4 regions of the Streptomyces sp. NPDC001508 genome follow, and region 1 is predicted to be linked to each of the others. Evidence: riboswitches for the same ligand, from Rfam matches in the RefSeq annotation. Region 1 holds a riboswitch; each other region holds the start of a gene.
The links. Region 1 has a riboswitch for cobalamin ahead of ABT245_RS19980 (DUF4430 domain-containing protein). Riboswitches for the same ligand answer to the same signal wherever they lie in the genome.

Region 1 (5,472 bases):
TGACCCGCAACGGTGTGCGCGGCGACCCCTGGTTGTTCGCGTGAGCCCGATCGCCTGTGGGTGGCGCGACCCGTTGACTGCTCGCCGTGGACTGCGAGAGGGGACCGCGCGGCCTTCGTGTCGTACGGGCTGTCTCCTTGCGTGAGGTCCGACCGGCGGCTCTAGGCGAAGGACCGCCCTGACCGTGCGCCGCAGCCCAACCCACAGGCGAATACCCGTACCTCCCTTGGCACTTGGCCTCGGACTGCTTCTCCTCGTGTCGCTCGTGTGCGGTGTCGGGCTGGGAGCCGCGGGGATCGACTGGGCGGATGCGTTCCGCTTCCTGTGGGCCGGGACCACCGGCGGTACCGTGCCCGCCGATGACGCCGCCGCCTACACCATCGTCTGGGAGATCCGGCTGCCGCGCGTCGTGCTCGGGGCCGTCGTGGGCGCGGGGCTCGCGGCCGTCGGGGTCGCCGTGCAGGCCATGGTGCGCAACGCGCTCGCCGATCCGTTCGTGCTGGGCATCTCCTCGGGCGCGGCGGTGGGCGCGAACGCGGTCATCCTGCTCGGGGCGTTCGCCGGGCTGGGTGTGTGGGCGCTGTCGGTGTCGGCGTTCGCCTCGGCGCTCGCGGCCATGGTCCTCGTGTACGCGGTGGCCCGCTCGCCCCACGGGCTGACACCGCTGCGGCTGATCCTGACCGGGACGGCGCTGGCGTACGGCTTCGAGGCGGTCACCACGGTGATGGTGTTCGGCGCGGCCCGGGGCGAGGCGGCCCGTTCGGCGATGATGTGGCTGCTGGGCAGCCTGGGCGGGGCGATCTGGGCGCAGGTGCCGCTCGCCGCGGTGACCGTGGCCGCCGGGTGGGCGTGGCTGCGGTGGCGGGCCGAGCCGCTCAACGCGCTCGCCATGGGCGACGAGACGGCCGCCGCGCTCGGCGTCCAACCCGACCGGCTGCGCAGGGAGCTGTTCCTGGTGACGGCAGCGGTGACCGGGACTGTGGTCGCGGTCAGTGGAGCCATCGGGTTCGTCGGGCTGATGGTGCCGCACGTCGTACGGATGCTGGTGGGTGCCGACCACCGGAAGGTGCTCGCGGTGGCACCCCTTGCCGGGGCCGTGCTGCTGGTGTGGGCGGACATCCTGTCCCGGCTCCTGCTCGCGCCCGCGGAGTTGCCGGTCGGCGTGATCACCGCGGTGGTCGGAGTCCCCGCTTTCCTGCTGCTGATGCGGCGCGGCGGCTACGCGTTCGGAGGCCGGTGACAGATGAGGCTCGACATTGAGGACGTGACGGTCGAGGCGTCCGGGATTCGGCTGGTGGAGGACGTGCGGCTCGCTGTGGACAGCGGGGCGTTCGTCGGGCTCGTCGGTCCGAACGGCAGCGGCAAGTCGACGCTGCTGCGCTGTGTGTACCGGGCACTGCGCCCGGCCGGGGGAGTCGTACGCCTCGACGGGGACGACCTGCACACCATGGAACCGCGGGCCGCCGCCCGGAAGTTGGCCGCGCTGCCGCAGGAGTCGTCCGCCGAGTTCGACTTCACCGTCGCCGAAGTGGTGGCGATGGGACGCCTGCCGCACCAGGGCCGCACGGCCGCCGAGGACCGTGCCGTGTGCGCTGCGGCCATGGAACGCACCGGCGTGGCGCACCTCGCCGACCGCGGATTCCTCGCCCTGTCCGGCGGCGAGAAACAGCGCGTCCTCATCGCCCGCGCCCTCGCCCAGCAACCCCGCGTCCTCGTCCTCGACGAACCCACCAACCACCTCGACATCGCTCACCAGTTGGACGTGCTCTGCCTGGTCCGCGACAGCGGGCTGACGGTGCTCGCCGCCCTGCACGACCTCAACCTGGCCGCCGCGCACTGCGATGTCCTCTACGTCATCGCCGGTAGCCGGATCGCCGCCTCAGGACCACCGCACGACGTACTCCAACCCGCCCTGCTCGCCGAGGTGTTCGGAGTGCGCGCGCATCCGGTGCGGCACCCGGAGACCGGCGCGGTCCAGCTCCTGTTCGACCTGCTTCAGCCCGCCAAGTAAGGACTCCCATGCGTAAGTTGCCCGCCGCCGCCCTCTGCCTCGCAGCCACCGTCACCGCAACCGGCTGCGGTGCCAGTGTCGAGTCGTCCAAGGAGGCGAAGTCCCACGCCGTCACGCTCACCAACTGCGGCAAGAAGGTGACGTACGACAAGGTCCCCCAGCGGGTCGTCACCAACGACGTCGGCATCACCGAGCTGATGTTCGCCCTCGGCCTGGAGAACCGCATGGCCGGGTTCGCCATGCCCGACGACGAGGGCGACCTGACTGACGTGCCCTGGAAGGAGGCGTACGACAAGGTCAAGTGGCTCTCCAAGGACCGGCTCACCAAGGAGAACGTCCTCGACGCCCGTGCCGACTTCGTCTTCGCCGGCTGGAGCTACGGCTTCCGCGAAGACAGCGGCTTCACCCCGAAGGCTCTGAAGAAGCTCGGCATCCCGACGTACATCCTCACCGAGTCGTGCCGCAACGGCCGCACCAAGACCTCGCGCGGCATCATGCCGCCCTTGGACGCCCTGTACGCCGACCTCACCAACCTTGGCAAGCTCTTCGGCGTCGAGAAGAAGGCGGCCACGCTGATCGCCGACTTCAAGAGGCAGGTCGCCACCACCGAGGCGAAGGCGCCCACCCACCGGCCCAAGGTCTTCCTCTACGACAGCGGCCAGGACCAGCCTTTGTCGTCGGGCCGTTACGGCGCCCCCGACGAGATCATCAGCAAGGCCGGCGGCAACAACGTCATGCACGATGCCGACGACTCCTGGACCACCGTCGGCTGGGAGAGCGTCGTCGAGCGGAACCCGGACGTCATCGTCATCTGCGACTACGGCGACGTGAGCGCCGAGCAGAAGCGGAAGTTCCTGCTGTCGTACGCTCCCCTCCGTGGTGTCTCCGCGGTCAAGCACAAGCGGATCTTCGTCCTCGACTACGTCGACCTGGTGGAAAGCCCCCGCAACCCGTCCGCCATAGTCCGGCTCGGGGCGTATCTGCGGACGGTGGCTCAACGGAAGTAAGGTCCGTCAGCGGACCGCGCCGCGGCCCACGATCGTGCCCGCCCGGTCGATGCAGATCACGTCGACTGCGACGGGGGCCCGCGCAGGACGGTGAGGGCCTCGTCGCGTGCGGTTATCGCGCCCAGGTTGCCGAGCGGGACCCCGGCAGCCGTGTACAGCTGGTGTGCGGCCAGGCCCGTGTTGGCGTTGGCGACCTCGGCGACGAGGGTTTCGTCCGCACCGCCACGGTGGGCGAGTTCGGCGAGGAAGCCCTTGCCGACCTGGGAGCGTGCGGAGTGCAGGTCCAGAACTTCCATCAGCCTTACTACGAAGATCGCGAGCTGTTCACGGGAGCATCTCGCCCGGCGACTGCGCTTGTCTATGAGTGGCTCTTCCGTGACTTGAAGGCGGTTGGCCGGCTTGGTGCGACTGTGAGGCTCAGTACATAAAAGGGCCGACCGTCGGCCGCTTCCGTGCCCGTGCTCCTCACCCCTGGCTATGAGGGTCTGGTGCGCCATCGCCAACGGCCCATAGTATGCGGGGCACTTCGTGCATATGCGTGCGACCGAGGAAAGCCGGTGGGAGTCCGGCGCTGACCTGCAACCGTGTGCGGCCCGCAGGGGCCGTGAGTCGGGATACCCGGCGTGCGCAGTGAACTGCTTCTCGCTGTCATGGTCTACAGGAGGGCTCAGCCTTGCGCCGCACATCCGCACACCGCACCCTGATCACCGCGACCGCCCTCGGTTTCGCACTCGCCGCGTCCGTGCCGGCAGTCGCCCAGGCCCAGAGCGCGGCGGACACGAACGCTCCCGTCCGGGTGACCCTCACCGTGCAGGGGCCGGACGGGCTTCTCTTCAAGGGGAAGATCAGAACCCAAGGGCACGACGTGACGACCGCGACCGGCGGCACGCACCACTGCGACGGCACCAACGGCGGCGCGAACCCCTCGGCCGTTCCCACGCCCACGGCCGCCACCACGTCGGGGCGCAGGGCGGCGAGGGCCTGGGTGTCGAGGGTGTAGAGCGAGGACCCGGAGTGTGCCGAGCCGCCCACCGCGTCGGAGATCTCCCGGCTGGTGAGTCTGTCCTGGTCGAGGTCGGCCCCGGTCACCACCGGGACGGCCGCGATCTCGTGCGGCGGCCAGTCGCATTCGTGGGTACGGCCGACCAGCCGCGCGGACAGTCCCAGCTCGGCGACGATGTCGGTCGCGGCGGGCAGCAGGGAGACGATGCGCATGCCGCGACCCTACGGCCCCGCTGTCACTGTCAGGCGCCCCAGCGCACCGCGATCGTGTCGCCGACGTTCACGGTCGTACCCCTGGCGGCGGAGGTGAAGGCCCCGCCGTCGATGCTGGCCTTCCAGGTGCTGGAGCCGCTGTTGGCCTTGCCGTTGAGGGAGGTGATCGTGCCGGTGCCGGAGGACGGCGTCACGGCGGTGACGCAGCCGGACGGGGTGGCCGCGCTCACGGCGGCGTCGAGGACGGCGCCGAGGGTGGTGGTCGAGCCGGTCGGCGTCAGCGTGACGGAGCACACTTTCAGGTTTCCGGCGCCGTCGTCCACGGTCAGCGCCAGCTTCGTCGCCGTACCGGAGGTGAAGGATCCCTGGCTCACCCATTGCGGGGCGCCCGCCGTGGCCGGTAGGGGCGGGGTGGAGGTGAAGCCGCCGCCGGCGACCGCGCGCAGGCCGTCGATGGACGCGTAGGCCGAGGGGCTGGTGTCGGTGGGCAGGTACTTGAAGCCGCCGCCGGGGTTGAACTGCTGGGCGATGAGGAAGTCGACCGGGGTCTTGCCCTGGGCGGTGAGGAAGTCGCCGGTCTGTGGGTTGATGCCGCAGGCGTTGAGGCCGGAGACGGCCCAGCCGTTGGAGTCGGTGTTCACGCCGAACAGGGAGTTGAAGGCGCCGCTGCTCGCGATCAGCTTGCTCTTGAGAAACGCCTTGGCCTGCACGTTGTCGGTGTCGGTGTTCGGGACTCCGGAGACGCACAGGGCGGCCATCGCGGCGCCGGTCATGTCGATGTCGCTGGCGGCGGCGAGCTGGGTGGCGTTGCCCTCGGCCTTGCTGTAGTTCCAGCCGCCGTCGTTGTGCTGGTTGGCGCGCAGGCGGGTGATGATCGCGTCGCGCAGCGCCTGGGGGATGCGGGTCTGGCCGGACTGGGTCTTCGCTCCGTTCAGGGCGAGGGCGGCGAAGACGGTGCCGTTGAAGTTGGCGGAGGGGCCGAAGTAGCCGGCCTCGGCGGTCTGCCAGTAGGCGTAGGTGTCGGCGATCAGGTTGCGGGAGGCGGAGACGCGGGCCGGGTCGATGCCGGCGGCGTAGGCGTTGAGCGTGGCGCGCTCGTAGTCGGTCACGACGGGGGAGGAGGAGGGCCAGCCGCTGGTGGAGAGCAGGTTGCGGTAGACGGCTCGGGCGTTCTTGCTGGTGTCGCCGCCCGGTGCGACGTCCACGGCGGCGGTCCCGGCCGCGGCGAAGGCGCTGAAC
Region 2 (5,472 bases), on a different contig from region 1:
AGGACGTCCGGCTGGATGACCGCGCGCGGGCAGCGCACGGCCAGTTCCGCGGCCTGCCTCCAGTGCACGCTGCACCGCCGCCCGTCGAGCAGCCCGGCGGCGCCGAGCGCGAACACCCCGGAGCAGACGCTGAGCACCCGCGCCCCGCGCTCCACCGCCGCCACCAGGGCCGTCAGCAGCTCGGGCGGAAAGTCACGGGTGACGAACTCCTCGCCGGCCGGCACCGCGACCAGGTCGGCCTCCGCCAGCCGGTCCAGCCCGTACGGCGTCGAGACGGTCAGCCCGCCGACATGGGTGCGCAGGGCCGGGCCCTCCGCCGAGACCACGGCGAAGTCGTACACCGGCAGCCCCTCGTCGCTGCGGTCGAGGCCGAACACCTCGCACAGGACGCCCAGCTCGAAGGGGTGCACGCCGTCCAGCAGGACGGCCGCCACGTTCTTCAGCATGCTGCCAGTGTGCCTCGTTCCTGGCGGTAATTCGAGGGTGTACGGCAGTCCTGCCACTGCCGGTCAGGAGTGTCGGAGACGACAGTGGTGTCCATGAACACGAACCAGATCGAAGGACTGATCGGCATGCTCGCGGTCCTCGGGATCCTCGTCCTCCTGGTCCTCCCGTCGGTGTTCGGCATCGTGCGCGAGCGGCGCATCGACCGACAGCTCCGGGAGGCCGAGGAGACGGCGGACGAGGAGCGGGATCAGAAGTCCTCGTCCAGGTCGACGGTGCCCTCCACCGCCACCTGGTACGCCGACGGACGCCGCTCGAAGAAGTTGGTCAGCTCCTGAACCCCCTGTAGCTCCATGAAGGAGAAGGGGTTCTCGGAGCCGTACACCGGGGCGAAGCCGAGGCGCGTCAGACGCTGGTCGGCGACGCACTCCAGGTACTGCCGCATCGAGTCGGTGTTCATGCCCGGCAGGCCGTCGCCGCACAGGTCGCGCGCGAACTGCAGCTCCGCCGCGACGGCCTCCCGGAGCATGTCGGTGACCTGCTGCCGCAGCTGATCGTCGAAGAGGTCCGGCTCCTCCTTGCGGACGGTGTCGACCACGTCGAAGGCGAAGGACATGTGCATCGTCTCGTCACGGAACACCCAGTTGGTGCCGGTGGCCAGGCCGTGCAGCAGGCCCCGGCTGCGGAACCAGTAGACGTACGCGAAAGCGCCGTAGAAGAACAGGCCCTCGATGCAGGCGGCGAAGCAGATCAGGTTGAGCAGGAAGCGCCGGCGGTCGGCCTTCGACTCCAGGCGGTCCAGGTTCTCGACCGAGTCCATCCACCTGAAGCAGAACTCGGCCTTCTCCCGGATGGACGGGATGTTCTCGACCGCCGCGAACGCCGCCGTACGGTCCTCCGGGTCGGGCAGATAGGTGTCCAGCAGCGTCAGATAGAACTGGACGTGCACGGCCTCCTCGAACAGCTGACGGCTCAGATACAGCCGCGCCTCGGGGGAGTTGATGTGCTTGTACAGGGTCAGCACCAGGTTGTTCGCGACGATCGAGTCGCCCGTGGCGAAGAACGCGACCAGCCGGCCGATGAGGTGCTGTTCGGCGGGGGTCAGCCGGGCGAGGTCGGCGACGTCCGAGTGGAGGTCGACCTCCTCCACGGTCCAGGTGTTCTTGATGGCGTCCCGGTAGCGCTCGTAGAAGTCGGGGTAGCGCATGGGGCGCAGCGTCAGCTCGAAGCCCGCATCGAGAAGGTTCTGGGTGGTCATGGCTGTCGGCGCGGGGCGCCGTCCTCCAGGGGTGGTGGTCGGGTGACGGGTGGGCATTACTGGCAGGCCTCGCAGGACTCGGGGTTCTCGAGGGAGCAGGCGACGGCGTCGGGGTCTGCGGCCTGCTGTACGGGGACGGTGGCCCGGGGCTGCGCCTGAGCGGCGCGTGCGATGCGGGTCGCCGGGCGGGAGCGCAGGTAGTACGTCGTCTTCAGGCCCTGCTTCCAGGCGTAGGCGTACATCGAGGAGAGCTTGCCGATGGTCGGTGTCTCCATGAACAGGTTCAGGGACTGCGACTGGTCCAGGTAGGGCGTGCGGGCCGCGGCCATGTCGATCAGGCCGCGCTGCGGGATCTCCCACGCCGTGCGGTACAGGGCGCGCACATCCGCCGGGATCCATGTGAGGCCCTGTACGGAGCCGTTGGCGTCGCGCAGCGCCTCGCGGGTGCGGGCGTCCCATACGCCCAGTTTCTTGAGGTCCCGCACCAGGTACGAGTTGACCTGGAGGAACTCACCGGAAAGCGTCTCGCGCTTGAAGAGGTTGGAGACCTGGGGCTCGATGCACTCGTAGACACCGGCGATGGACGCGATGGTCGCGGTGGGGGCGATGGCGAGCAGAAGGCTGTTGCGCAGGCCGGTCGTCGCGATCCGCGCCCGCAGCTTCGCCCAGCGCTCGGGCCAGGTGAACTCGACGCCGTAGTGGTCGGGGTGCAGGACACCCCGCGCGGTACGGGTCTTCTCCCAGGCGGGCAGCGGGCCGATGGGGGTCCCCCCTGCACCGGAGCCTGTCGTAGGCGCTTGGGGGCGCTCGGCGAGGTCGGCGGACGTCTCGTAGGCGGCGAGCATGATGCGCTCGGCGATCCGGGTGGACAGGGCCTTCGCCTCGGGGGAGTCGAAGGGCAGACGCAGCTTGAAGAAGACGTCTTGCAGGCCCATCACGCCGAGGCCCACCGGCCGCCACCTGGCGTTGGAACGGCCCGCCTGCTCGGTCGGATAGAAGTTGATGTCGACGACCCGGTCCAGGAAGGTCACGGCGGTGCGGACCGTCTCGTCCAGCCGCTCCCAGTCGACGCCCCCGCCGCTCACGAACGCGCCGAGGTTGACCGAGCCCAGGTTGCAGACCGCGGTCTCGCCGTCGTCGGTGACCTCCAGGATCTCCGTGCAGAGGTTGGAGGAGTGGACGACACTGCCCGGCTCGGCCGTCTGGTTGGCGGTGCGGTTGGCCGCGTCCTTGAAGGTCATCCAGCCGTTGCCGGTCTGCGCGAGGGTGCGCATCATGCGGCCGTAGAGGTCACGGGCCGGGATGGTCTTCTTCGCGAGCCCGGCCGCCTCCGCCGCGCGGTAGGCGGCGTCGAACTCCGCGCCCCACAGGTCGACCAGCTCCGGCACGTCCGACGGGGAGAACAGCGACCACTGCTCGTCGGCGTCGACCCGGCGCATGAACTCGTCCGGGATCCAGTGGGCGAGGTTGAGGTTGTGTGTACGGCGGGCGTCCTCACCGGTGTTGTCGCGCAGCTCCAGGAACTCTTCGATGTCCGAGTGCCAGGTCTCCAGGTAGACCGCCGCGGCGCCCTTGCGCCGGCCGCCCTGGTTCACGGCGGCCACGGAGGCGTCGAGGGTCTTCAGGAACGGCACGATGCCGTTGGAGTGCCCGTTGGTGCCGCGGATCAGCGAACCGCGGGAGCGGATGCGGGAGTAGGCGATGCCGATGCCGCCTGCGTGCTTGGAGAGGCGGGCGACCTGGTGGTAGCGGTCGTAGAGGGAGTCCAGCTCGTCCTTGGGGGAGTCGAGGAGGTAGCAGGACGACATCTGCGGGTGGCGGGTACCGGAGTTGAACAGCGTGGGGGAGGAGGGCAGGTAGTCGAGGCGGCTCATCAGCCGGTAGAGCGCGGCGACCTCGTCCACGGCGTGCGCGGAGTCCTTCGCGGGGAGGGTGTCGGCATCCCCGTCGGCGAGGCCGGCGGCAACGCGCAGCAGGAAGTGCTGGGGCGTCTCGATGACGTGGCGGGTCAGGGGGTGCCGGAGCAGATAGCGGCTGTGCAGCGTGCGCAGCCCGAAGTACCCGAAGCGGTCGTCCGCCGCGGTGTCGATCAGCGCGTCCAGCCGCTCTGCGTGCCGTCGTACGAAGGCGGCGGTGCGGTCGGCGATGAGCCCTTCCCGGTGCCCCACGGCGATCGACCCGGTGAACGAGGTGACGCCTTGTGCGGCGGCCTCGGCGCGGATGGAGAGGGCCAGCAGCCGGGCGGCCAGCCGGGAGTAGGCGGGATCCTCCGAGATCAGCCCGGCGGCCGCCTCGGTGGCCAGTTCCCGAAGCTCCGCGGCGGCAGCGTCGTCGGACCGCGCGGACCGGCCGCGCAGCGCAGCGGCGGCGACCCGGCCGGGGTCGGCGTCGGGGAGGTCGGCGGTCAGCTCGGTCAGGGTCCGCAGCAGCGCGGCACCGGGACCGTAGGTCTCCACCGGGGCCGCGGTCGCCTGGGCGGCTGAAGCCGGGTCGGCTGGCGCGATGGTCACGTGGGGCTCTCCCTCGCTCGGCACGGGGCCTTGCGGAGGGCAGGGGGCAGCACACGAGCGCGCACGGCGTCGCGTCCACCGGCCCATTCCACGAGGCCCGGACGTCAGAGCACCCGGGCCGGACGGCCGGGTGCGCCGTCGGCAGGTCCTCGGACTGAAGCCTGCATGCGGGTATGCGGGCATACGCGCATGAGTACACCGTTGCGGGACAGTTCCGGATTCACACCGGATTCCCCTGCGGCGACAGCGAGCATGAGCATACATCTAGTGCCGGGCCGTGGTGGCACCCCCAGATGTTGTGTCGTACGTCAACGGGCCGCCGTCGCCGGGGTTCGGCTTCGGCGGCCCGTCGCGGGGCGTGCGCGGGCGCCCTGCGCCCGCTGTGGGGGCGTGCTCTCAGCGCCCTGCGCCCGCCGTCGCGGGCGGAAGCTCCACCTGGACGCCCGCGTCGCCCGCGTCGGCCGTGTAGTCCTGCGGGCTTGTCTCGTCCACGCCCTCGGGAGCCTTCACGGCCTTCAGGACGAAGGTCAGGACGACGGTGACGAGGAGGTTGAGCACGAACGCTGTCATGCCGATGTAGCCGATCTCACCGATCCCGGGGATCTCCTCGGCCGAGCCGCCGAAGTGCTTCTGCGTCGGCGAGGCCACCCCGTAGGCGGCGACCGTGCCGTACACCATGCCGACCGCCCAGCCCGCGAGCAGCGCCCAGCGGTGGAACCAGCGGGTGAACAGGCCGCCGACCAGGGCCGGGAAGGTCTGCAGGATCCAGATGCCGCCCAGCAGCTGGAAGTTGATGGCGACCGTCTTGTCCATGGTCAGGACGAAGACCAGCGCGCCCACCTTCACCAGCAGCGACACGATCTTGGAGACCCGGGTCTCCTGATGGGCCGTCGCGTGCGGATTGATGAAGTCCTTGTAGATGTTGCGGGTGAACAGGTTCGCGGCCGCGATGGACATGATGGCCGCGGGCACCAGGGCGCCGATGCCGATCGCCGCGAACGCCACGCCCGCGAACCAGTCGGGGAACATGTCCTCGAACAGCTGGGGGATGGCCAGCTGGCCGTTGGAGACCTTGACCCCGGCCGCGATCGCCATGAAACCCAGCAGGCCGAGCAGGCCGAGCATCAGGGAGTACAGCGGCAGGATCGTGGTGTTGCGGCGGATCACCTCACGGCTGCGCGAGGACAGCGTCGCGGTGATCGAGTGCGGGTACATGAAGAGCGCGAGCGCGGAGCCGAGGGCCAGCGTGGCGTATGTCCA
Region 3 (5,472 bases), on a different contig from region 1:
AACGGGGGGTTCTTCGGCCGGGTTGCGCAGTTCCCCGCGCCCCCGGGGGAGGCGGTGCGCGTTGCGTTGCCAGTGCGGGATGTCTGTGGTTTGTTGCCCAGTTCCCCGCGCCCCCGGGGGAGGCGGTGCGCGTTGCGTTGCCAGTGCAGGTTGCCTGTGGTTTGTTGCCCAGTTCCCCGCGCCCCCGGGGGAGGCGGTGCGCGTTGCGTTGCCAGTGCGGGTTGCCTGTGGTTTGTTGCCCAGTTCCCCGCGCCCCCGGGGGAGGCGGTGCGCGTTGCGTTGCCAGTGCGGGTTGCCTGTGGTTTGTTGCGCAGTTCCCCGCGCCCCCGGGGAGGGGGTGCGCGTTGTGGTCTCGGTGCGGGGTGTCTGTGGTTTGTTGCGCCGTTCCCCGCGCCCCTGGGGCGGTTGGCGCGCGGTTTCTCGTGGTCCTAGCTTGCGGCGTTCTGTGTTTCTGGGGGCTGGCCGTAGGTGTGGAGGTGCGTTGCTGCTTCTGTCAGTTGGGTGGGGGTCAGGAGGGTGGGGGTGTGGCCCGGTACCGAGGATGCCGTCAGCCACAGGCGGCACATCCACTCCAGTTGGGCGGTGCGGTCGTAGGCCTGGTCGAGGGTGGTGCCGTAGGTGAGGGTGCCGTGGTTGCGCAGCAGGCAGCCGGAGCGGCCGGCGAGGGCGCGGAGCATGTTCCGGGCCAGTTCCTCGGTGCCGTACGTGGCATACGGCGCGACGCGGACGGGGCCGCCGAGCGCCGCCGTCATGTAGTGGATCGCGGGCAGTTCGGAGACCAGCGTCGAGACGGCCGTGGCGTGCACGGCGTGGGTGTGGACGACGGCTCGCGCGTCCGTGGCGCGGTAGACGGCGAGGTGCATGGGCAGTTCGCTGGTGGGCACCAGCGTGCCGAGCACCTGCCGGCCGTCGAGGCGCACGCCGGTCACGTCGTGCGGCGTGAGCCGGTCGTACGGCACACCCGAGGGCGTGACCAGCACGGTGTCGCCGACGCGCACCGAGACATTCCCCGAGGTGCCGACGACCAGCCCGTCGGACACGGTGCGGCGAGCCGCGCCGACCAGAGCCTCCCAGGCGTGTGCCACCTGTGCCGTCATGCCCTGAGGAACGCCCTGCGGAATGCTCCGATCGGTGCCCTGATCCATGACCTCGTCCATGCCCTCGTCCATGCCCTGATCCTGCCGGGTGACCCAGGTCTCCTCAACGGGTCACGGCGGCCACCGCGGGAGCGCCGTCGGCGACACCATGAATCCCTCCTCAGTTCACCTTCCGTTCATCCAGGTTGCCTACGTTCAACCGGCCAATGACTTCGAACGATTGCCTGGGTAAATGGAAAGCTTCTCGCTGATCCTCGCGATTGTGGTGATCACCGCACTCGCGTTCGATTTCACGAACGGTTTCCACGACACCGCCAACGCGATGGCCACGACCATCTCGACCGGTGCGCTCAAGCCCAAGGTCGCGGTGGCCATGTCGGCCGCACTCAACCTGGTGGGCGCCTTCCTCTCCGTGGAGGTCGCCAACACGATCTCCAAAGGTCTCGTCGACGAGACCGGCATCCGTCCCGAGGTCATCTTCGCCGCCCTGGTGGGCGCGATCCTCTGGAACCTGCTGACCTGGCTGGTGGGCCTGCCCTCCAGTTCCTCGCACGCCCTGATGGGCGGCCTGATCGGCGCCACCGTGGCCTCCGCCGGCGCGGGCGCCGTGCACGGCGACGCGCTCGTCACCAAGGTCCTCATCCCGGCGCTCGCCGCGCCGGTCGTCGCGGGCGTGGCGGCGCTGCTCGCCACCCGCCTGTCGTACCGGCTCGGCGCGAAGGCGGACGGCAGGGCCGCCGAGAAGGGCTACCGGGCCGGCCAGATCGCCTCCGCGGGCCTGGTCTCCCTGGCCCACGGCACGAACGACGCCCAGAAGACGATGGGCATCATCACCCTGGCACTGATCGCCGGCGGCGCCCTCGCCCCCGGCTCCAACCCTCCCACCTGGGTCATACTCTCCGCCGGCCTCGCCATCGCCCTCGGCACCTACCTCGGCGGCTGGCGCATCATCCGCACGATGGGCAAGGGCCTGACCGACCTTCGGCCGCAGCAGGGCTTCGCCGCCCAGACCAGTGCGGCGACCGCCATCCTGGCCTCCTCGCACCTCGGCTTCTCCCTCTCCACCACGCATGTCGTCTCCGGTTCCGTGATGGGCGCGGGTCTGGGCCGCAAGGGCGGCGTGGTCCGCTGGTCCACGGCGACCCGGATGGTCGTCGCCTGGGCGCTGACGCTGCCGGCCGCCGCGCTGGTCGGCGCGCTCGCGGAGACCGTCACGGATCTCGGCGACTGGGGCACCGGGTGTGTGGCCGTCTTCCTGGTCGCAGCCGCCGCCGCGATCTGGAAGGTGTCCCGGCGCGAGGTCGTCGACCACAGCAACGTCAATGACACCGGCGAGCCGGCCGGTGTGGTGACCGCCGCGATCGCCGCCGTGGCACCTCCGGCGGTGGGTACCCCGGCCGAGAATCTGACGGCCACGATCCCGTCTCCGCCGGTGTCCGCGGGCCCGGCCGTCGCCGACCAGGCCGTACCGCCGGCCGCCGCCGTCTGACCGTACGGCCCCCTCCCCCACCCCCTCCCTCCGGTACCCAAGGAAGCATCTGCATGAAGATCGACTGGGCGGCCCTCGGCTCCGTCTTCGGCGTCAGTCTCGCGGTCACCGTGGCGCTGGTGGCCGTCTTCACCCTCGGCGTGGCCGGCCTGTCGCGCCGCGAACGGGCCGCCGCCCGGGGCGGATCCGCCGGCCTCGCGCTGACCGCCGCGTACACCTGCTTCGCGGCGTGCGCCGCCGCGGTGGCCTACGGGATCCACCTGATCACCGCCTAGGAGCATCCTGCAAATCTTGAAATCGCGCCCGGCTTGCTCCGCTTTGGGTCGATTGACATTTACCGGCAATCAGGGGTAAGCCGGGCGGTCAAAGCAAGATCTTCAGCAGTCTCCTAGGCATGGGGCCGCCGCCCGCCGAGGTCGACGAAGGCTTCCGTCCGGACCGGTCCGGGCGGGAGCCTTCCGTGTGCCGCACCGTGCGTGCCACGGTGCCGGTATGAGCCTCGGCACACTCTCCCCTCGCAGGTCAACGGCAAGTTGACGGCCCTTCCAGGGCCGTGGTGGACTGCCGGAGCCATGTACGGCGGCACGAGAGGAAGCCGGTGCGAATCCGGCGCGGTCCCGCCACTGTCACCGGGAAAGAACTTCCCGGGAGCCAGGAACTCTCACCGCCGGTCTCGTCGAACCAGGGCGTGGACACCCTGAGTGAGGACATATCGCCATGCTCGGCTGCGCATTGAGGTACAGCACCAGGTCGCTTCCCGACCCCACGGCCGGCTGAGCCGGTGCGTGCCGAGCGCGTCTTCGCGTACGGCGCCGCCCTCGGCCTCCTCGGTGACCTGCTCGTCGGCGATCCGCGCCGCGGGCATCCGGTCGCCGTGTTCGGGCGTGCGGCCGGCGCGGCGGAGCGGGCGCTGTGGCGGGACCACCGCGGGTGGGGAGCCGTGCACACCGCCGTGTGCGTCGGCGGCGCCGCGGCCCTCGCGGCCGTGGCCCAGCGGACCGTACGCCCCTCCCCCGCCGCCTCCGTAGCGCTCACCGGGGCCGCCACCTGGGCGGTGGTGGGCGCCACTTCGCTCGCCCGGGAGGCCCGGGCGATCGGGCGGGCCCTCGGCACGGGGGACGTCGCGGCGGCCCGGGCACGGCTGCCGCATCTGTGCGGGCGGGACCCGCAGGCCCTGGACGCCGACGGGATCGCCCGTGCGGTCGTGGAGTCCGTGGCCGAGAACACCTCCGACGCGGTCGTCGGGGCCCTGGTGTGGGGGGCGTTGGCCGGGGTGCCCGGGCTCGTCGGGTTCCGGGCCGTGAACACCCTCGACGCGATGGTCGGGCACCGCTCGCCGCGCCACCGCCGGTTCGGCTGGGCCGCGGCGCGGCTCGACGACGTCGCCGGCTGGCCGGGGGCCCGGCTCACCGCCGTGCTCGCCGCCGTCTGCGGGCCCGATGCGCGGGGCGCCGTACGGGCGTGGCGGGCCGACGCCCGCCGGCATCCGAGCCCCAACGCCGGTCCCGTGGAAGCGTCTTTCGCGGGGGCGCTGGGGGTGCGGCTCGGCGGGACCCTCTCGTACGGGGGGCGCGTCGAGCACCGGGCCGTGCTCAACGGCGGCGGCCGTGCCGTCGCCGTCGCGGACATCGAACGTGCCGTACGGCTCTCCCGCCGGGTCGGCCTGCTCGCCCTCGGCGTGGTGGCCGCCGCGCGCCTCACCGCGAAGGGACACGGGTCATGACCGGTGGGGGTCTCCTCGTCGCCGGCACCACCTCCGACGCCGGCAAGAGCGTGGTCACCGCGGGAATCTGCCGGTGGCTGGTGCGGCAGGGGGTCAAGGTCGCGCCGTTCAAGGCGCAGAACATGTCGCTGAACTCGTTCGTCACCCGGGAGGGCGCCGAGATCGGGCGGGCCCAGGCCATGCAGGCCCAGGCGTGCCGGATCGAGCCGACCGCGCTGATGAACCCGGTGCTGCTCAAGCCCGGCGGGGAACAGAGCAGTCAGGTCGTGCTGCTGGGCAGGGCCGTGGGCGAACTGAGCGCGCGCGGCTACCACGGCGGGCGGCAGCAGCGGCTGCTGGGCACCGTCCTCGACTGTCTCGCCACGCTGCGCTCCACGTACGACGCCGTGATCTGCGAGGGCGCGGGCAGCCCGGCGGAGATCAACCTGCGGCGCACCGACATCGTGAACATGGGCATCGCGCGGGGCGCGCGGCTGCCCGTGCTGGTGGTCGGTGACATCGACCGCGGGGGCGTCTTCGCGTCGTTCTTCGGGACCGTGGCGCTGCTGTCACGCGAGGACCAGGAGCTGGTCGCCGGGTTCCTCGTCAACAAGTTCCGCGGGGACGTGGGCCTGTTGGAGCCGGGCCTGGACATGCTGCACGCCCTGACGGGGCGGCGCGCCTACGGCGTCCTGCCGTTCCGGCACGGACTCGGCATCGACGAGGAGGACGGGCTTGCGGTCTCGTTGCGCGGCGCGGTACGGGAGTCGGCCGCCACCGAACCCGTGGGCGAGGATGTGCTGCGGATCGCCGTGTGCGCCGTGCCGCTCATGTCCAACTTCACCGACGTGGACGCGCTGGCCGCCGAACCGGGCGTGGTGGTGCGGTTCGTGGACCGTCCCGAGGAGATGGCCGACGCCGACCTCGTGGTCGTCCCGGGGACCCGGGGCACCGTCCGGGCCCTGGAGTGGCTGCGGGAGCGCGGCCTGGCCCGGGCGCTGCGCCGCCGGGCCGGCGAGGGCCGCCCGGTCCTCGGCATCTGCGGCGGCTTCCAGATCCTCGGCGAGCACATCGAGGACGAGGTCGAGTCGCGGGCCGGACAGGTGCCGGGGCTCGGCCTGCTGCCGGTGCGGGTGCGGTTCGCCCGCGAGAAGACCCTCGCCCGGCCCACCGGCGCGGCCCTC
Region 4 (5,472 bases), on a different contig from region 1:
ACCGGGTCCACGCCCGACCGCAGCAGCGCGCCCCACAGGGCCACCCCCAAGGCCGCGTCCACCCCGGTGAGCCGGACCCCGGCCGCGCGCAGCACGAGAAGCAGGGCGAGGATGCCGAGCGCGAGACCCAGCGCCAGGAGGCGGACCGTGCCGCTGTAGGCGAGGGCGATGACGACCAGCGCCACCAGGTCGTCGGTGACCGCGACGGTGAGCAGGAAGACACGCAGGCCGCCCGGCAGCCGGGAACCGAGCACGGCTAGCATGCCGAGGGCGAAGGCCGTGTCGGTGGACATGGCGGCGCCCCAGCCGTGCGCCGAGTCCAGTCCGGCGTTGAAGCCGAGGTAGATCGCGACCGGTACGAGCATGCCGCTGACCCCGGCGACCACCGAGAGCACCAGGCGGCGCCGCTCGCGCAGTTCCCCGACATCGACCTCGCGGCGGGCTTCCAGACCCACGACGAAGAAGAACAGCGTCATCAGACCGCTGTTCACCCACTCGCGCAGCTCCAGCGACACACCGGCCGAACCGATCGTCAGCGACATGTCCGTCCGCCACCACGACGCATAGCCGCCCGGGGAGACATTGGCCCAGACGAGGGCCGCGATCACCGCGCCGAGCAGCACGGCGGCGCTGCCGGTCTCGGTCCGCAGGAAGGCGCGCAGCGGGCTGCGCGGACCCGCGCCGCACGCGGTCTGTCCGGTCATGGGCGCGGCCCCGGACGGTGCGGGACCGGTCGGCTCTGGCGGCACCTCGTGCACCCGCATCCGATCAGTCGACGAAGACCCCGGCCGGGCCGATGGGCGAGGATCCGGCCGGGCGGGGGCGGCCGTCCTCCAGGACGGGCACGCGGCGCCGGCGGGCCGGGACGGAGCCGGATGCCCTCGGACGCGTGCCAGTTTGTCGCGTGCGTGCCAGTTTAGTGAGGGGGCGCCGCGTGGCCGGAAATCGACGGCGGCCTTCTCCTTGCGGGTGGGCAGAAGTTGCGTCGCTGTGCAACTCTGGAGGTGCCGGAAGCCCGGAGGGCCGGGTGCCCGTCGACCGAGGAGGAGGTGAGCGACATGGATCGCAGCAGCAGTAGTCCGGGCCGCGCAAGGCCCCGCAGCCCCATGTCCCCCCGCTCCTCGGGCACCCGGTAGCCTCCCGCCCCGCACGGCGGCTGCCATGCCCTCGACCTGCCCCGCCGCGACGGGGAAGGGGAGGTACCCATGGCGAACCCGACCACCTCCGACTTCGCCCTCCGCCTCGCCGTCGGCGTCGTCTCCTGCGCGGTGTCCGGTATCGGCTTCCTCGGCGCCGGGAGCGTTTGTGGTCTCGACACGGCCGCCACACGGCGGTGTTCGGCCGCCGCCGGTCGGCCGGGGCCGTACCTCTGCGTGAGGCCGAGCCAGCGCGGGCTACCGGTGCGGCGCGACGGCGAGGACACCAGCGCTGTGCACGCCCGCGCCCGCCGCAGCGGGCGCCCCCGCCTCCGCTTCGCTGTGCGCGCCCGCCTCCGCCGCACTGCGCACGCCCGCGTCGGCCGCGGCGGTGACCTCGCCCGCCGCCTGGAACGGCTCATCGTCCGGCTCTTCCCGGAGTCCGGAGTGCGGGACCTGTACCGGCACCCGGACCATGGCTCGCTCGGCACGGAAGGGAAGGCGACGGCGGCATGAACGACCTCGACACCCAGAGCGCACGACGCACCGTCCGCCGCGCCGCCCGGCGCCTCGCGGAGGACGCCCCCAAGCTCGTCGTCGGCTCCGCGGACGCGTACCGGACCGGCCTCGCCACCCGCGCCGCCGACCTGCGCCGGGCCGTGCTCGCGGCCTGGCTCACCGGCGTGCCCGAGCACGTCATAGCCGCCGACGGCGGCCTGTCCTCGGCCGTCGTGCACGAGTGGATCTGCGCCGGGAGCCCGCCCGCGGAACCCGCCGACGGACCGGGGTGAGGCGCGACGTCCCACCCGGGCCGAAGTGCCGGTGTCAGGAGGCGGCCCGGCACGCCGATGCCGGCATGGCCGGGGTGGCCGAGGCGGCTGAGGTGGCTGAGGTGGCCGACGCGGGCGCCCGGCCCGGGGATGGTCCCGGCCCGGGGACGGGGTCCGGTCCGGGAGACGGGGCCGGGTCCGGGCCGGCGGGCGATCTTGGTAGCCTGACCGGGCCAGTCGTGCCACATCCGAGGCCAGGGAATCCGGTGCGAATCCGGAACTGACGCGCAGCGGTGAGGGGGACGGGCAGGGCACACCAAGCCACTGGGAGGGGTTCGGACCGGCCGCGAGGCCGGTGCGGGGCCGTACCGGGAAGGCGCCCCGTCCGGACGAACTCGAGTCCGAAGACCTGCTGGCACCTCCGCGCCCGCGCGCGGAGGACGTCCGTAGGCCAGGCTCCGCGTACGAGCCCCGACACCCGAGGCATGCCCGTGCTCCGTTCCACGTTCCGTCCCACCCTGCTCCTGCTCACCCCCGCGCTGCTGCTGACCGCGTGCGGCGGCGCCGGCCGCTCCGCCCCGGACTCCGGCCGCTCCGCCGCCGGTTACCCCCGCACGATCGACAACTGCGGCCATCCGGTCACCCTGACGTCGGCCCCCGAACACGCCGTCTCCCTCAACCAGGGCAGCACCGAGATCCTGCTCTCCCTCGGCCTCGGGAACCGTCTCGCCGGCACCGCCACCTGGACCGACCCGGTGATGAAGGGCCTGGAGAAGGCCAACGCGTCCGTGCCCCGGCTCGCCGAGAACAACCCCTCCTTCGAGAAGGTGCTCGACGCCGAACCCGACTTCGTCACCGCCTCGTTCGTCTCGACCCTCGGCCAGGGCGGCGTCGCCACCCGCGAACAGTTCGAGAAGCTGGGCGTGCCCACGTACGTCTCCCCGTCCGACTGCGCCGCCGGCAAGGACAACGCCAGCGGCGGCGACGGCTCCCGCAGCGCCCCGCTCACCCTCGACACCGTGTACGGCGAGATACGCGACCTGGCCCGCGCGTTCGGCGTCGACGAACGCGGAGACCGGCTGATCGCACGCCTCAAGGAGCGGGTGCGGGCGGCCACCGACGGCCTCGACGCCTCCGGCGTCTCCCTCATGTACTGGTTCGCCAACTCCCAGTCGCCCTATCTGGCCGGCTGCTGCGGCGCCCCCGGCGTCATCACCCGGGCCGTCGGCGCCCGGAACGTGTTCGCCGACACCCACGACGAGTGGCCCCAGATCAACTGGGAGACCGTCGCCGACCGCGACCCGGACGTCATCGTGCTCGGCGACCTGACCCGCAGGTCCCAGACGGCCGAGACCGCCAAGGCCAAGATCCGTTTCCTGGAGACCGACCCCGCCACCCGCAATCTCACCGCCGTCAGGAAGAAGCGGTACATCCTGCTCAGCGGGCAGGCCATGAACCCCTCCATCCGCACGGTCGAGGGGATCGAACGGGTCGCCGCCGGACTGCGTCACCTCGGGCTCGCCAAGTGAACCTCCGCGCCTCGCTGTTGACCGCCGGCGGGCTGCTGGCGGTGACCGCTTCGGTGGCGTTCGCCGTGACCATCGGCCCCGCCGACATCTCCACGGCCGACGTCTGGGCCTGCGTCGCCGCCCATCTCGGCTTCGGCGACAGCACGTTGGCGCCGCTGCGGGACGGCATCGTATGGAACCTGCGCATGCCCCGCACCCTGCTGGCCGGCCTCTGCGGCGCGGGCCTCGCGGTGTGCGGAGCGGTCATGCAGTCCCTGCTGCGCAATCCGCTCGCCGACCCGTTCGTGCTCGGGGTGTCCTCCGGGGCGTCCACCGGCGCGGTCGCCGTGGTCGTGCTCGGGGTCGGCGGGGGAGCGGTGTCCCTGTCGGCGGGCGCGTTCGCCGGCGCCCTGCTGTCCTTCGGGCTCGTCCTCGTACTCGGCCACACCCTGGGCGGCGGCCCCGACCGGGTGGTGCTCTCCGGCGTGGCGGCCATGCAACTGTTCTCCGCGCTCACCTCGTTCACCGTCCTGACGTCGGCGGACGCGGAGACCACCCGAGGTGTGCTGTTCTGGCTGCTCGGCTCGCTGACCGGCGCCGGCTGGGGCGAGGTGCTGCTGTGCGCCGTCGTGCTCGCCGGCGTTCTCCTGGTCTGCCTCGGACACGCCCGCACCCTGGACGCGTTCGCGTTCGGTGAGGACGCCGCGGCGGCGCTCGGTGTGCGCGTCGCCCGCACCCGGCTGGTCCTGCTGTGCGCGACCGCGCTGCTGACCGCGACACTCGTCAGCTGCACCGGGGCGATCGGCTTCGTCGGCCTGGTGCTGCCGCACGCGGCCCGCGCGCTCACCGGTTCCGGCCACGCCCGGCTGCTGCCGGTCACGGCACTGGCCGGAGCCGTCTTCCTGGTGTGGGCGGACACGGTCGCCCGTACCGTCATCGATCCCCAGGAGGTGCCGGTGGGCGTGGTGACGTCGCTGATCGGCGTACCGGCGTTCGTGGCGGTCCTGTACCGCGGACGGAGGCGGACATGACCGGGCAGGACCGCACGGCCGACCGGGACGGCCCGCCCGGTCTGCGCGCGGAGCGCGTCGCGCGCCGTGTCGACGGCCGGATCATTGTCGACGGCGTCACCCTCGCCCCCCGCCTTGGGGAGACGATCGGCCTGCTCGGCCCCAACGGCAGCGGTAAGTCGACTCTGTTGAGACTGCTCGCCGGAGTGCTCGCGCCCACCTCGGGAGTCATCACCCTGGACGGCCGCCCGCTGGCCCGGGTCGGCCGTCGGGCCACCGCGCGGCGCGTCGCCACCGTCGAACAGCACGCGCACACCCAGACCGAGCTGACCGTCCGGGACGTCGTCGCCCTGGGCCGCATCCCGCACCGGCGGGCCTGGGCCGCGGCCGGTGCCGAGGACGCGCGCGCGGTCGCTGACGCACTGGCCCGCACCGGGCTGACCGAGCGGGCCGACCAGTTCTGGCACACCCTGTCCGGCGGCGAGCGCCAGCGCGCGCACATCGCCCGCGCCCTCGCCCAGCAACCCCGCGAACTGCTGCTGGACGAACCCACCAACCACCTCGACATCCAGCACCAGTTGGACCTGCTGGACCTTGTCGCCGGCCTGCCGGTCACCACCGTGATCGCGCTGCACGACCTGAATCTCGCCGCGATGTACTGCGACCGGCTGCTCGTCCTGCAAGACGGCCGGGCGGTCGCGGAAGGCATCCCGTCCACCGTTCTCACGCCCGCCCTCATCGAGCGGGTCTACGGTGTCCGGGCCGAGGTCACCCAGCACCCCGGCCACCCGGTGATCCGCTTTCTGCGCCGGACGGCCCGCGCTGCGGACGGGCCCGCCTGACCGGATCCGGCACCGATGGCGGTGTGCCCTGATCACATGGGGTGGATCGAGTGGGTGACGGGGACAGGATTCGTACCCAGGGGCGACGACCGGCCGGCGTACGCGGAGACGGCCGAGGTGAGCGGCTGTCCCGTGGGGCACGGTCCGCTCGCGGTGGCCCGGCCCACGCTCGGAGACCTGCTGGCCGATGACGACGCTTCCTAGGG

Region 2: it holds a riboswitch for cobalamin, as region 1 does, so the genes downstream of both, ABT245_RS06710 (ribonucleoside-diphosphate reductase subunit alpha) here and ABT245_RS19980 (DUF4430 domain-containing protein) in region 1, are expected to answer to the same signal.
Region 3: it holds a riboswitch for cobalamin, as region 1 does, so the genes downstream of both, ABT245_RS23815 (cobalamin biosynthesis protein) here and ABT245_RS19980 (DUF4430 domain-containing protein) in region 1, are expected to answer to the same signal.
Region 4: it holds a riboswitch for cobalamin, as region 1 does, so the genes downstream of both, ABT245_RS17885 (ABC transporter substrate-binding protein) here and ABT245_RS19980 (DUF4430 domain-containing protein) in region 1, are expected to answer to the same signal.

Annotation. Positions count from the first base shown of each region.
Region 1 is NZ_JBEPAP010000020.1:98,634-104,105, forward strand. Features, by position in the region: gene ABT245_RS19960 (FecCD family ABC transporter permease) at 185-1,240, shown strand; gene ABT245_RS19965 (ABC transporter ATP-binding protein) at 1,244-2,011, shown strand; gene ABT245_RS19970 (ABC transporter substrate-binding protein) at 2,020-3,018, shown strand; partial or broken gene ABT245_RS19975 (cobalt-precorrin-5B (C(1))-methyltransferase) at 3,025-3,305, opposite strand; cobalamin riboswitch at 3,526-3,658, shown strand; partial or broken gene ABT245_RS19980 (DUF4430 domain-containing protein) at 3,692-3,988, shown strand; gene ABT245_RS19990 (prenyltransferase/squalene oxidase repeat-containing protein) at 4,263-5,472, opposite strand, start outside.
Region 2 is NZ_JBEPAP010000004.1:242,880-248,351, forward strand. Features, by position in the region: gene ABT245_RS06695 (helix-turn-helix domain-containing protein) at 1-446, opposite strand, end outside; gene ABT245_RS06700 (hypothetical protein) at 540-782, shown strand; gene ABT245_RS06705 (ribonucleotide-diphosphate reductase subunit beta) at 695-1,702, opposite strand; gene ABT245_RS06710 (ribonucleoside-diphosphate reductase subunit alpha) at 1,759-4,212, opposite strand; cobalamin riboswitch at 4,336-4,507, opposite strand; gene mctP (monocarboxylate uptake permease MctP) at 4,609-5,472, opposite strand, start outside.
Region 3 is NZ_JBEPAP010000027.1:56,312-61,783, forward strand. Features, by position in the region: gene ABT245_RS23800 (class II aldolase/adducin family protein) at 429-1,169, opposite strand; gene ABT245_RS23805 (inorganic phosphate transporter) at 1,330-2,586, shown strand; gene ABT245_RS23810 (hypothetical protein) at 2,640-2,861, shown strand; cobalamin riboswitch at 3,127-3,266, shown strand; gene ABT245_RS23815 (cobalamin biosynthesis protein) at 3,368-4,309, shown strand; gene ABT245_RS23820 (cobyric acid synthase) at 4,306-5,472, shown strand, end outside.
Region 4 is NZ_JBEPAP010000017.1:93,299-98,770, reverse strand. Features, by position in the region: gene nhaA (Na+/H+ antiporter NhaA) at 1-704, opposite strand, end outside; gene ABT245_RS17895 (hypothetical protein) at 1,206-1,652, shown strand; gene ABT245_RS17890 (hypothetical protein) at 1,649-1,927, shown strand; cobalamin riboswitch at 2,124-2,337, shown strand; gene ABT245_RS17885 (ABC transporter substrate-binding protein) at 2,392-3,435, shown strand; gene ABT245_RS17880 (FecCD family ABC transporter permease) at 3,432-4,445, shown strand; gene ABT245_RS17875 (ABC transporter ATP-binding protein) at 4,442-5,266, shown strand; gene ABT245_RS17870 (hypothetical protein) at 5,303-5,470, shown strand; gene ABT245_RS17865 (GreA/GreB family elongation factor) at 5,467-5,472, opposite strand, start outside.